3 regions of the Cytobacillus sp. FSL R5-0569 genome follow, and region 3 is predicted to be linked to each of the others. Evidence: riboswitches for the same ligand, from Rfam matches in the RefSeq annotation. Region 3 holds a riboswitch; each other region holds the start of a gene.
What was found. Region 3 has a riboswitch for thiamine pyrophosphate ahead of MKX78_RS01855 (3-oxoacyl-ACP reductase). Riboswitches for the same ligand answer to the same signal wherever they lie in the genome.
Positions count from the first base shown of each region.

Region 1 (4,381 bases), 2.1 Mb from region 3:
ATTCTGATGGGTTCAATCTACTAGTAAGCAGTTATAAGTTGAACAAAGGACTTTGTGCACAAAAAATCTATATGACATCACAAAAAAAGGGGATAGTAAGTCACTCAGTAGGAGAATCAGAGATGAGCGCCTCGCAAAAGGGATTAGCAAGTCACTCGGAAGGGGAATCAGAGAAGAGCGCCCCGCAAAAGGGGTTAGCAAGTCACTCGGAAGGGGAATCAGAGAAGAGCGCCCCACAAAAGGGGTTAGCAAGTCACTCGGAAGGGGAATCAGAGAAGAGCGCCCCGCAAAAGGGTTTAGCAAGTCACTCGGAAGGGGAATCAGAGAAGAGCGCCCCGCAAAAGGGATTAGCGTGTCCCTCAGAAAGAAAACCAGAGATGAGCGCCTCGCAAAAGGGATAAGTAAGTCACTCGGAAGGGGAATCAGAGAAGAGCGCCCCGCAAAAGGGGTTAGCAAGTCCCTCAGAAAGAAAACCAGAGATGAGCGCCTCGCAAAAGGGATTAGCAAGTCCCTCGGAGAGAAACTAGAGATGAGCGCCTCGCAAAAGGGGTTAGCAAGTCACTCGGAAGGGGAATTAGAGATGAGCGCCCCGCAAAAGGGTTTAGCGAGTCACTCAGAAAGAAAACCAGAGATGAGCGCCCCGCAAAAGGGATTAGCAAGTCACTCAGAAAGAAAACCAGAGATGAGTGCCCCGCAAAAGGGTTCAGCGAGTCACTCAGAAAGAAAACCAGAGATGAGCGCCCCGCAAAAGGGATTAGCAAGTCCCTCAAAAGGAGATTCAGAGATGAGTCCCCTGCAAAAAAGTTTAGCAAATCCCTCAGAAAGAAAACCAGAAATGAGCGCCCCGCAAAAGGGTTTAGCAAGTCACTCAGAAAGAAAACCAGAGATAACCGCCTCACAAAAAGGGAGTTATTCAGCAATTTATTTAGAACCAAACACAAATGAAAGCCGAGCAAGGGAGTGCCCGGCTTTCATAAATTCGTTTAGGATAATGCGAATTACTTAGATAGTAAAAGAAATATTCTAATGAACTATATCCATAATCATCACAAGCTTTATCCTATCCCACTAACAATCAATTCAGCAGCTTCTTCAGCTGTTTTCCCGTCAACATTGATTTTTAGATGATATGGTTGATAATGAGCTTGTCTTTCTTTGTAGAGATGATACATTTCGTCAGTAGAAAGACCATTCAATTTCGGTCTTGTATCTTTAATCAATGGGTATCGATCGAGCCAATTTTCCCATGAGAGCTCGATAAGGACAACGGTACTGTTTTGTAAACAAATTTCGCGGTTCTTACTGTTTAAAAAGGCGCCGCCGCCTAATGAAAGAATCTGTTTTTCTTCGGCAGATAGTTGTTCAATCAATTCGCTTTCAGCTTTTCGAAAAACTTCTTCACCATGATCAAGGAAAATTTTTGAAGTTGACATCCCAAACTGTTGTTCAATGCGTTCATCCGTGTCGATTAAACCCCACTGTAATTTCTTAGCTAATTCCGTGCCTATGGATGTCTTTCCGACCCCCATAAACCCAATAAGTACAATACTCTTATCTTCCATAGACTGTCCTCCCGAATGTTATATAAAATATCATATCATAACGTTTTATGTCGCAACATCGTTTCTATCCAATGTTTTTTATTTTCATTTCTATCATTTCATGTTATATTGACATCATATATTATAAGTTTTCACTGGGGGTGCCTTCACATAGAGGCTGAGATTGAATGCCGTTCAAAACCCTTTGAACCTGATCTGGTTTGTACCAGTGGAGGGAAGTGTGTCGATGTAGTCGTCCTCGCTTCCTTTTGGAAGTAGAGGATTTTTTTTATATATGAATAAATGCTAGGGGTGCCAAATACTTGGCTGAGATGAACCCTTTGAACCTGATCTAGTTAATACTAGCGTAGGGAAGCGAGTGACGTCATACATATCATGATGACCAAAGCCGCTTATTCAAAATAGCGGCTTTTTTATTTTTATCGAAAGGAGGAAAGGTCTATGAATAAAATCCAAAAAATGACGATGACGGCAACGATTGCAGCCATCACTACTGTGTCGAGTAGTCTCATTTTTATTCCGATTGGAATAGCGAAAATTTTTCCGATTCAGCACTTGGCGAATGTATTATCTGCTGTACTTCTTGGACCATGGTATGCCGTTAGTCAAGCGTTTCTTTCATCTACATTGAGAAATATGATGGGGACTGGAAGTGTTTTTGCCTACCCCGGGAGTATGATTGGCGCATTACTTGCAGGGTTCCTTTATCAAAAAACGAAAAAAATTGGCTTCTCAGCACTAGGTGAAGTCGTTGGAACAGGAATGATAGGGGCAGTAGCGACTTATCCGATTAGTACATTACTTTTAGGACAAGAAGCAACCCTTTTCGGATTCCTACCAGCATTTATGGTGAGCTCGTTTACTGGAGCAATTTTAGGATATGGTTTATTAAGAGTATTAATTAAGAATAAAGCTATTGGAGGTTACATCAATGAAAACAGCATTAACGATCGCAGGTTCTGATTCAGGAGGAGGAGCTGGGATTCAAGCAGATCTTAAAACTTTTTCCGCCAATGGTGTGTTTGGCATGTCCGTCATTACGGCGATTACCGCTCAAAATACAGTAGAGGTACGTTCGGTACAGGATATAGAAATCAATATTATAAAAGACCAAATAGAAGCTGTGTTTGATGATATCCAAGTTGATGCTGTCAAAATCGGGATGTTGTCATCTAGTGAGACTGTAAAAATCGTCGCAGACCGTTTAAATCATTATAGTCCAAAAGTGATTGTGTTAGATCCTGTTATGGTTTCAAAAGGTGGACATCATCTTTTAAAGGAACAAGCTATTGAAGCATTAAAAGCGAAAATGTTACCACTTGCGACTGTAATTACGCCAAACATTCCTGAAGCTGAAGTACTTTCGGGTATGACAATTCGCACGGTTGATGATATGGAGCAAGCTTGTAAAAAATTATATGAATTAGGGCCAAAAGCCGTCTTATTAAAAGGTGGACATTTAGAAGGAGAACCGAATGACTTATTATGGGATGGACAAAGTTTCAACTGGTTTAATGGTCGAAGAGTAGAGACAAAAAACACCCATGGTACAGGTTGTACTCTATCATCTGCCATTGCTGCTGGGTTAGCAAAAGGGGAAGAACTTATTGAGGCCATACAGTCTGCGAAAAATTATATTTCCATAGCGATTGAGCATAGCCTAGCACTCGGTAATGGGCATGGTCCGACAAATCATTTTTATGAGTTATACAACAAAGCAAAGATGGAGGAAAGATAATGGCGATTTCAAGTGAAGCAGTTGAGAGAGTCTTTCAGCAGTTACAAGAACATACCCCACTCATTCATCATTTAACAAATACAGTAACTATTAATGATTGTGCAAATGTGACCCTAGCAATGGGCGGTTCACCTGTTATGGCCACCCAACTCTTAGAAGTAGAAGAAATGGCTATGATGGCAGATGGGCTCGTAATTAATTTTGGTACTATTAATGATGCGATGTTTGCGGCAATGATTAAAGCTGGACAAACTGCCAATCAAAAAGGGGCCCCAGTAATATTTGATCCAGTTGGTGTTGGTGCAACCACTTATCGCACAAATAAGGCAAAAGAGCTAATTAGCACAATAAAAGTGTCCATTATTCGCGGCAATGCTTCTGAAGTTTCTGCTCTTATTGGTAAGAATACAAAAACGCGTGGTGTTGATGCAGGGGCAATTGAAATAGCACCTGAAGCACTTGCAAAGGAGGCAGCTGAAGTCCTAAACTGTCTCATTGTTATTAGTGGAAAAGAAGATGTCATTACAGATGGGAAGCAATTAGTTGTGATTGATAATGGAGATTATCTTTTGACGAAGGTAACAGGAACTGGCTGCATGACAGCTTCATTAGTAGCAACTGCTGCTGCTGTTTCAGAAAATTGGTTTGACGGGGCTGTTATTGGTATGGCTACTATGAGTCTAGCAGGGGAAATCGCAGCTAAGAGCTTACATGCCGGTGAAGGGTTAGGTTCATTTCGAGTGAAGCTAATGGATACGATTAGTACAATGAATGCAGCCATATGGCTAGATGGAGTGAGGCAAAACTAATGGATTACCGTTTATATTTAGTCACAGATGATAAAATAGCAAACAATGAATTATATGATATTGTTCGAAGTGGTGTAAAAGGTGGTGTGACCATCGTTCAATTAAGAGAGAAGACAGCGGATGGTCAACTCTTTTATGAAAAGGCGAAAATATTACAATCTATATTAAAACCATTGGATATTCCACTGATTATTAATGATAGAGTAGACATCGCTTTAGCGGTAGGTGCAGCAGGTGTGCATGTTGGACAAGATGATCTGCCATGTGCCGTC
Region 1 is NZ_JBBOWW010000001.1:2,478,287-2,482,667, reverse strand. It holds gene MKX78_RS12735 (hypothetical protein) at 123-401, shown strand; gene MKX78_RS12730 (hypothetical protein) at 530-1,006, shown strand; gene MKX78_RS12725 (shikimate kinase) at 1,056-1,562, opposite strand; TPP riboswitch at 1,689-1,796, shown strand; TPP riboswitch at 1,840-1,932, shown strand; gene thiW (energy coupling factor transporter S component ThiW) at 2,004-2,525, shown strand; gene thiD (bifunctional hydroxymethylpyrimidine kinase/phosphomethylpyrimidine kinase) at 2,494-3,300, shown strand; gene thiM (hydroxyethylthiazole kinase) at 3,300-4,109, shown strand; gene thiE (thiamine phosphate synthase) at 4,109-4,381, shown strand, end outside.
Region 1: it holds a riboswitch for thiamine pyrophosphate, as region 3 does, so the genes downstream of both, thiW (energy coupling factor transporter S component ThiW) here and MKX78_RS01855 (3-oxoacyl-ACP reductase) in region 3, are expected to answer to the same signal.

Region 2 (4,381 bases), 2.3 Mb from region 3:
AATATTATTACACCACTAAATCCGTATATCCTTGTAGTTCTTGCTTTTATGAGAGAATACGATAAAAAAGCAGGTTTAGGCACGCTTATTTCCTTAATGATTCCTTATTCAATGGTTTTCTTAGTAATTTGGGTAGTCATGCTATTCATTTTTGGATTATTCGGTATTCCGATTGGACCCGGTATCGAAATGTATTTGTAATAACGAGGTATTGTTGCCCGAACATTTATGTTCGGGCTTCTTTATTGCGAAAAATGATAAAATAGATAGAGGTATTTTTTTGAGAGTGAGGAATATTAATCGTTAAACTTAAGAGCTAGAAGTAGGGGAGAGATAGGCATTGGTTAGTTTCAGAGATATACACCATGATGGTAATCTAATAGCAGAGAAAGCCAACTTTGATCACTATGGCACAAAACAGTTCTATTTTAAATATGATGCAAACTTTATTCAATTTAAAATAAATCCTAGTTTGCAAGATTTTCAACTGGCACAGAGGTATTTAGAAGACTATCAGAAAGAGCATAAACAAGAACATTTGAAGTTTTATTTACCAGCAGACGAAATGATTCAAGAGGATGTTTTATTATACCTTTATCAACAATTTTATACGATCGGGTGTCAGGAGTTATATGAAATTAAACCTCTTCAATTTATATATAAAGATAGAAAGAACGAAATCGTGGTTGAGGAAGTGACAAATGATAATTTACGAGAATATCTACTATTGCAGAGAAACTTTGATCAAGATTATGGTGAGGAATATGTGAATCTTAATAGAAGCATGCATTCCTATCATTATAATGCAAAAGATACGTTACAGTTACTCGCATATGATCATGGTGTGCCAGCAGGTTCATTACAAGTATTTTTTAATAAGTGTACAGCTGAAATTGATAATGTAGGTGTGTTACCAGCTCACCGATTAAAGGGGATTGCTGCAAGTTTGCAATATGAAGTAATGAAACGATTTAGCAATCATAGGGTTATACTTGTAGCCGACAGCAATGACACGCCAAAGGATATGTATCGCAAACAAGGGTATAAAAAAGTGAGTTTTCGCTATGAAGTAATGAAGTTATTATAAGTAGTAGTTTTTTTAGATTAAACACGTATTGTCATAAAAACTCAACAAACGGATATTAATAAATCTGCAGGCGGTGAGAGTAGCCATCTGCAGATCATTTATAAAGAAGTAAATTTTGATCATGGTAGAAGCGAGAGAACAGCAAAAAAATGCATAATCGAACCAGCGAGAACAAAAACATGCCACAATGCGTGATGGTACTTAAATCCTCTCCATACATAAAATATTGAACCAGCAGTGTATAGTACGCCACCGATAATGAGGAAAATCATTCCTTGTGTGGGTAAGTGTGTAACCAAGGGCTCCCAGGCAAATATAATTAGCCAGCCCATCAAAACATATAGTAATGTCGAGAAGACTAAAAACTTTTTAACAAAAAAACATTTGAAAACCGTACCAGCAATCGCTAGCCCCCAAACAAGACCAAATAAAGTCCATCCTAAGGGTCCTTTAACTGTTATAAATAGAAACGGTGTGAACGTTCCAGCAATAAAAAAGTAAATGGAAGAATGATCGAGAATCTCAAATACATCCTTTGCTTTTCCAGCAGGTAAACTATGTAGCAAAGTTGATGAGAAATATAAAATAACCATCGTTGTACCAAAAAGAACAAAGCTGACAATATGCCAAGGTGTTCCATATAAGGATGAAAAAACAGTTAAAATGACGAGAGCCGCAATACTTAATAGCGCACCAATTCCGTGTACGATCGCGTTGGCGATTTCTTCTCCCTTTGAAAAAATATGTGTTTCCAAGTAGTATTCACCCATTCTTTATCCAAAATCATAATTCTAGTATAAACATATTTTAAGCTGATAAAAAGTCGAAAGCTTTCATTATAAAGAAAAACTTCACCGAACGAGAAGGGGGGGGAGGGTCTGGTCTAACGGCAGAGAGTTTAAATGCTTGGAGAATATTTGGTGTTATCCATCCTTGAGTCAATGCCAATTTAAGCCGGGTATTACGTCAGTTGAAGCATTCATCCAACTTGTTTCATAATGGTTACTGAAAGAGAAGCTCGACATTGCTTATTTACTAAACTTGCAGTTTTCATTTAGGTTGACATTTATTGATAAGATGATAACATAACTTTGAAAGCATAATTGAATAAATCCACTAGGGGTGCCTTTAAAAGGCTGAGATTAAAGTGTAATAACTTTAAGACTCTTAGAACCTGATCTGGTTGATACCAGCGTAGGGAAGTGGCGTATATAAATTTAGTTAACATTATAACTATAACTAAATGAATAATGTATACAGTAACCACTTTCTTATAGGAAGTGGTTTTTCGCTTTTCTGGATTTTTTATGCTCGATAAAAAAAAGAGAAGAGGTAGAAATGATGACAACAAAAGAAACGTTTACACAATCGTTAAGGAAAGAAGTCCATGATATATGGGAAGCGAATTTTGAACACCCTTTTGTTAAAGGAATTGCTAAGGGAGATTTACCAATTGAGTGTTTCCGCTTTTATGTGTTACAAGATTCTTACTATTTATCACATTTTGCTCGTGTGCAAGCAATCGCTGCTTCTAAAGCAGAGAATTTATATATGACCTCAAGAATGGCCTCGCATGCGCAAGGTACCTATGAAGCTGAACTAGGGTTACATAACAAATTTATGGAGGTATTAAAAGTTTCTGAAGAAGAGTTAAACCAGTTTAGACCCGCTCCTACTGCCTATGCATATACATCCCATTTATATCGTGTAGCAGAGACAGGCACAGTTGGCGAGGTCATCGCTAGTTTGCTTCCGTGTTATTGGATTTATTATGATATTGGGCAGAGCTTTAAAGGGGCAAAACCAAAAGAAGAAATCTATCGTACCTGGATTGATACATACGGTGGAGAATGGTTTGTTAAACTTGTACTGGAACAAATTCATCATCTTGATCGGCTTGCTGAAATGGCATCTGAAACAGAAAAAGAAAAAATGAAAATGGCATTTACCATTAGCTGTCAATATGAATTAGCTTTTTGGGAAATGGCTTATACCCAAGAAAAGTGGCTAAGTGATAAAACATATGCATAAAACTTCATAAATGAAAGCGGGAATAGTGTTAACAGAATAAGGTTAGTTCATACTAACTCAATTCTGTTAACATCATACCCTTTATAATCGTTGTAGTATCAGGTTTGTTTATGGAATAAAGACAATTTGTTGTATCGGATTTTCCTAAAAAGAAGTTCGGACTTCAAAAACTACTCATCTAGTCAATAGAAATGACTTCTACTTCTCCACCCTCATAGACATATAAACTTCCTATATATATATAATGACAATAAGCGTATAATGAGAGACGAATGTTAAATTGAGGAAGGCGTTTTAAAAATGAATAAACAACAAAGTAAGTACAGATGGGTTGTATTTGGTGTTTTACTTTTAGCCTATTTATTTATGGTTAGTCAAAGAACAGCACCTGGTTTAATTACTGATCAATTAATGGAAGAATTTCATTTAACTGCAGCAACGATTGGGCTGATAACGAGTATTCAATTTTTTGCTTATGCTGGATTGCAAATTCCCATCGGATTATTCTCTGATAGATTTGGTCCCAATGTATTTCTAGTCGCTGGAACACTGCTAAACGGGCTAGGTACCATCCTGTATAGTTCGTTAGATAATAGTTATATGCTCATCTTTGCTAGGTTATTATGTGGAATTGGCGATGCTACTATATGGGTCAATTTAGTTCTTGTTTTGAGCATTTGGTTCAAGCAGCAGGAGTTTTCGATGCTAGTGGGATTTGCCGGAATGACCGGAAGTTTAGGATTCTTATTAGCAACAGTTCCTTTTAGTTCGACCATTTCTCTATTAGGGTGGCGACTTCCATTTTTAATTGTTGGCATTGTAATATTCACCCTTGGTATGGGGCTTTATGTTGTTTTAATAAAATATCCTAAGAAGAAATTTCAAATGGAAGAAGAAAAAAATCAAAAAGAAACAAATGAACCGTTATTAGTCATCATAAGAAGATTACTTGTCAATCGCCAAGCTTGGGCGACATTCCTTTGTCACTTTGGTGTAGTGGGCACATATATCGGCTTTATTGGCTCTTGGGCAGTTCCCTATGGTATGGACATTTACGGTTTATCACGATCAAGTGCAAGTGAAGTAATTATGTACGGCTTATTTGGTGCCATTATCGGAGCACCATTAACAACCTATCTATCTACTTTTTTTGACAGAGTCAAAGCACCGTATGTCATTGTGCAGATGCTGTCGGTTTCTGCTTGGATCACTTTAGTATTGATGGGTGGAGAGCCACCATATTTATTATTCATTCTTTTATTC
Region 2 is NZ_JBBOWW010000001.1:2,677,069-2,681,449, reverse strand. It holds gene MKX78_RS13650 (AbgT family transporter) at 1-201, shown strand, start outside; gene MKX78_RS13645 (GNAT family N-acetyltransferase) at 341-1,087, shown strand; gene trhA (PAQR family membrane homeostasis protein TrhA) at 1,207-1,842, opposite strand; TPP riboswitch at 2,196-2,305, shown strand; gene tenA (thiaminase II) at 2,429-3,118, shown strand; gene MKX78_RS13630 (MFS transporter) at 3,419-4,381, shown strand, end outside.
Region 2: it holds a riboswitch for thiamine pyrophosphate, as region 3 does, so the genes downstream of both, tenA (thiaminase II) here and MKX78_RS01855 (3-oxoacyl-ACP reductase) in region 3, are expected to answer to the same signal.

Region 3 (4,381 bases):
AATCAGAATGAAGAATCAAGTAGATTACTACGTCATTTTGCCAAATGGAAGAAAGATGTTGCGATTTTATCCGCAAAAGAAGATAGTATCTATATTCGTACCGACTTTACCCATTTCTGGAATGATGCTCTCATCTGGAAGGTTGCTCGCTTCAAAGATATGCTTATTGAGCAGGCGAAATTTGAAGAATTTGATTATTTGTTTTTAATTGACTCTGATTTGCTTTTACACCCGAATACCCTTCATACACTTATTTCCACGAAAAAAGAAATTGTTTCAGAGGTATTTTGGACGGCTTGGCAAGAGGGGACAATTCCTTATCCGCAGGTGTGGTTAACAGATGAATATACCCACTGGAGACAGGCGGATGAAGGTGCCATAACAGACGAAGAAAAGGCCGTTCAAACCGAGGCCTTTATTCAACAGTTACAAACTCCAGGTGTTTATGAAGTAGGAGGATTAGGTGCGTGCACGCTAATTAGCAGGAAGGCTTTGTTAGCAGGTATTCATTTTAGTAAAATTAAAAATCTCAGTTTTTGGGGAGAAGATCGACATTTTTGTGTGAGAGCTGTGGCATTAGGACTGGATCTACATGTAGACACGCATCTGCCAGCTTATCATATTTATCGTTCTTCTGACCTTACAGGCATACCCGCATTTAAAGAAAAATGTCAGTATGCTTATAGCGAACTACCTATTTATCCAGAAAAAGCAGAAAGCCATCAAATTCGCTTATCGATGATTGTGAAGAATGAAGAAGGTCGTTATTTACAAACGATGTTAAAGAAAGTAAAGCCATTTATCGATGAAGCTGTGATTATAGATGATGCTAGTACTGATCAGACTATATCGATTTTCTTGCAAGAACTAAAAGGTATGCCAATTAAATTGGTCAAGAATGCAAGCTCCCAGTTTGCCAATGAAGTGGAACTAAGAAAACAACAGTGGTTAGAAGCAACGAATGGTTTTTTAGGTTGGGTATTAAATCTTGACGCAGATGAATGGTTTGAGGAGAGTTTTATTGATTATATTGATGACTTTGTTAAACAGGATACTATCGACCTGTACTGTTTTAGACTGTATGATATGTGGGATGAAGACCATTATCGTGAAGATGAATACTGGCAAGCACATTTCTTATACCGTCCATTTCTAGCAAGAGTTAGATCAACCTTTCAGCCTGTCTGGAAAGAAACACCACAGCATTGTGGGAGATTTCCAGAAAACATCTTCCAACTTACCCACAGTTTATCCACAATGCGAGTCAAGCATTTAGGCTGGGCAAAAGAAAAAGATCGATTAGAAAAATATGAGAGATATAAGCTGCTTGACCCGAATAGCCTCTACGGTAATGAGAAACAATATGAATCGATTCTAGATAAGAATCCCCGTTTAAAACAATGGTGAGAAACATAAAGCAAATGGTCAGTTTCGAAATGAACTTCGATTCATAGCTAGGAAACTATTTGTATGCTAAACTAAAAATAATTAAAAATTGTTGCAGGGGGACTCAGAAAATGAGTTGAGAAGGTTAAAACCTGACCCTTAGAACCTGTTCGTTAAGACGATCGTAGGGAGCATCTTCCAACTATATGCATATGTATGGTAGGCTCTCCATTTTCGGGGAGCCTTTTGTTTTGTTTCCCTGAACATTTTTAATTACATCTATTGAAAAGAGGGAATAGCGTGAGAGAAGAAGTCGTGTTAGTAACAGGAGCAAGTCGTGGATTAGGAGCTGCAATTGCTGAAAAGTTTGGTAAGGAGGGCTACAAAGTAGTCGTTAATTATTTTAATAATAAAGAAAAAGCAGATGCAGTAGTTGAAAAAATCGGACAAGATCGTGCATTGGCTATCCAAGCTGATGTAAGAGATCATCAAGCAGTAAAAGCAATGGTAGCAGACACAATTGCTCATTTTGGTCGCTTGGATATCGTTGTAAATAATGCATTAGTTCAATTTAAATTTGATCCTGTGGCACAGGCGAAAGTAGAGGAATTATCTTGGGCTAGCTATCAAACCCAGTTTGAAGGCGCGATAAAAGCAAGCTTAAATGTTGTTCAATCTGCTCTTCCGGCTCTAAAGGATTCACAGCAAGCCCGTGTGATTGGTATTGGCACGAATCTTTACCAGAACCCAGTCGTTGCCTACCATGAATATACAACAGCCAAAGCGGCATTAATTGGCTTTACACGCAATATGGCCAAAGAGCTCGGACAGTATGATATTAATGTGAATATGGTTTCCGGTGGATTATTAGAAACAACGGATGCAAGTGCTGTTACTACCCCTGAGGTATTTGCGATTGTGGCTGATAACTCTGCTATCCGCCGTGTGACAAAACCAGAAGACGTAGCAGAAGCCGTTGTTTTCTTAGCCTCTCCAGGCGCTAGAGCGATTACGGGACAAAATCTAGTCGTTGATCATGGATTGACGATGAACTAAGATAAAAAAGGTCGTCATCTTTGTTTATGGCGGCCTTTTTCAATAAAATGGACTTATTTTGTAGGTTGATAAATCAGTAAAGAGCTTATATCAGCAAATGTGAGACTAAGTCGAAGCTAAACTCCAATTTATTCGCAGAAAAGGATATTTTTAAAATAACAACTTAATTTTCTCACTAGTATTTTATTCTACTAGATGTTAAAACGGTCGATTGAACGTTCAATCAGTATTGTTCAATTTTTCCTTGTTTATATCGATAGCCAAACATAGAAGATGCTTGTAGGTGAAACTTCAGCAGTTGCTTGCTCATCGGATCCGATGCTTCCTTAGGCATCTTATCGTTAAATCCAACAACTGTCACTGCACCGAGTAATTGATTCTGGTAGTCTAGCAAAGGGACGGAAGCCGAAGAAATCGATGGAATTAAAGGTTCGGTAGCGAAGGAGATTTTCGATTGTTGAATCATTTGCCATTCTGCGTTATCGATCGCTTCCCCGTCTCCTAGCCAATCTTTTGTCAGTACTGGGTTTAAGAAACTTAAGAAAATCTTCCCTGCGGCAGATGTTGGTGGTAAGCTTCCGCCTAGTTGTGTACCAATATGAAGTGGTTCATTCGAATGACAAATCTTTGTCGTAATAGGTCCGTTGTTTGTCCATAATGAAAACGAAACGGTGCAGGAAGTAAGCGAAGAAAGTTCCTGCATATACGGAGTGATTGCATCGGCAATATCACGACTACCAAAGGCGGCTGTACCATATTGAATCAATTTGCTTCCAAGATAATACAGGTTTGTCCCTTTTTCACGATAGAGCATGTTCAATTGCGTAAGTGTATTTAAATATTTATATAAATTACTTTTCGTAATACCGGTTTCTTCTTGAATGGTTGAGAATTTCATTGGGGTATCTTTTTGATAGATTAATTCGATGATAGAAATGCCTATTTGCAAGGATTGTATCATCGTACTACTTTTTTGTATTTCCATGTATGTAACTCCTCAATATGCTAGTCATGTTGAATCCTAATTTATCAGAAACTACATCAAACAACAACCTTCCTTTAGAAGGTTGGTAGGATATCCCTATAAATTCAGTATATATAAGAATAGTAAGTGAGTTGGCGATTATTAACTTGGTCAATGAAGGTGCTCAACTCACGAAAAATAGGGAGCGGTCAAATATATTAATTTAACCTTTTCCATTTTTTTAGCTCTTTTTGAACATAGGATAATGATTGTAGTTTTTCTTTTAGTTCAGCTACAGAGAGACGATAAGTATTATTGGAGTGATATTCTTCTACAGAGTTTGTATCAGTTTCTATTCTGGTATCTCGAGGAATGCGATAGAAGCCTTCAAGATCAATAGCTTTCGCTGCTTCTTCTTTTGTTAGTAAAACTTCATAGAGCTTTTCTCCCGGCCGTGTGCCAATTAATTCTAAAGGAAGGCTAACGTGAAAAAGTTCTTTAATCGCTTGTGCTAAATCTGTAATATAGGCAGCAGGCGATTTTTGTACCATAATATCCCCATTACAAGCATTCTCAAAAGCGTACAATACGAGTTCGACAGCCTCATCTAAACTCATCATAAAACGGGTCATTAAAGGATGCGTAACAGTTAGCGGCTTTCCTTCCTTTACTTGTTCTATGAGTAGCGGAATGATGGACCCCCTTGATGCCATGACATTTCCGTATCTTGTGCCACATATAATGGTACCACGAGCGTTAGCTTGTCTCGATTTAGCGATAAATGTCTTTTCCATTAAAGCTTTAGACATTCCCATTGCATTAATTGGATAGGCTGCTTTGTCCGTTGATAGGCAGACAATTTTCTTTACCCCTGCTTGTATGCCTGCACTTAATACATGATCGGTGCCAAGAATATTCGTTTTCACCGCCTCTAGCGGATGTGACTCACATGAGGGTACTTGTTTTAAGGCTGCT
Region 3 is NZ_JBBOWW010000001.1:341,690-346,070, forward strand. It holds gene MKX78_RS01850 (glycosyltransferase) at 1-1,407, shown strand, start outside; TPP riboswitch at 1,493-1,594, shown strand; gene MKX78_RS01855 (3-oxoacyl-ACP reductase) at 1,687-2,442, shown strand; gene MKX78_RS01860 (IclR family transcriptional regulator) at 2,666-3,427, opposite strand; gene MKX78_RS01865 (polysaccharide biosynthesis protein) at 3,625-4,381, opposite strand, start outside.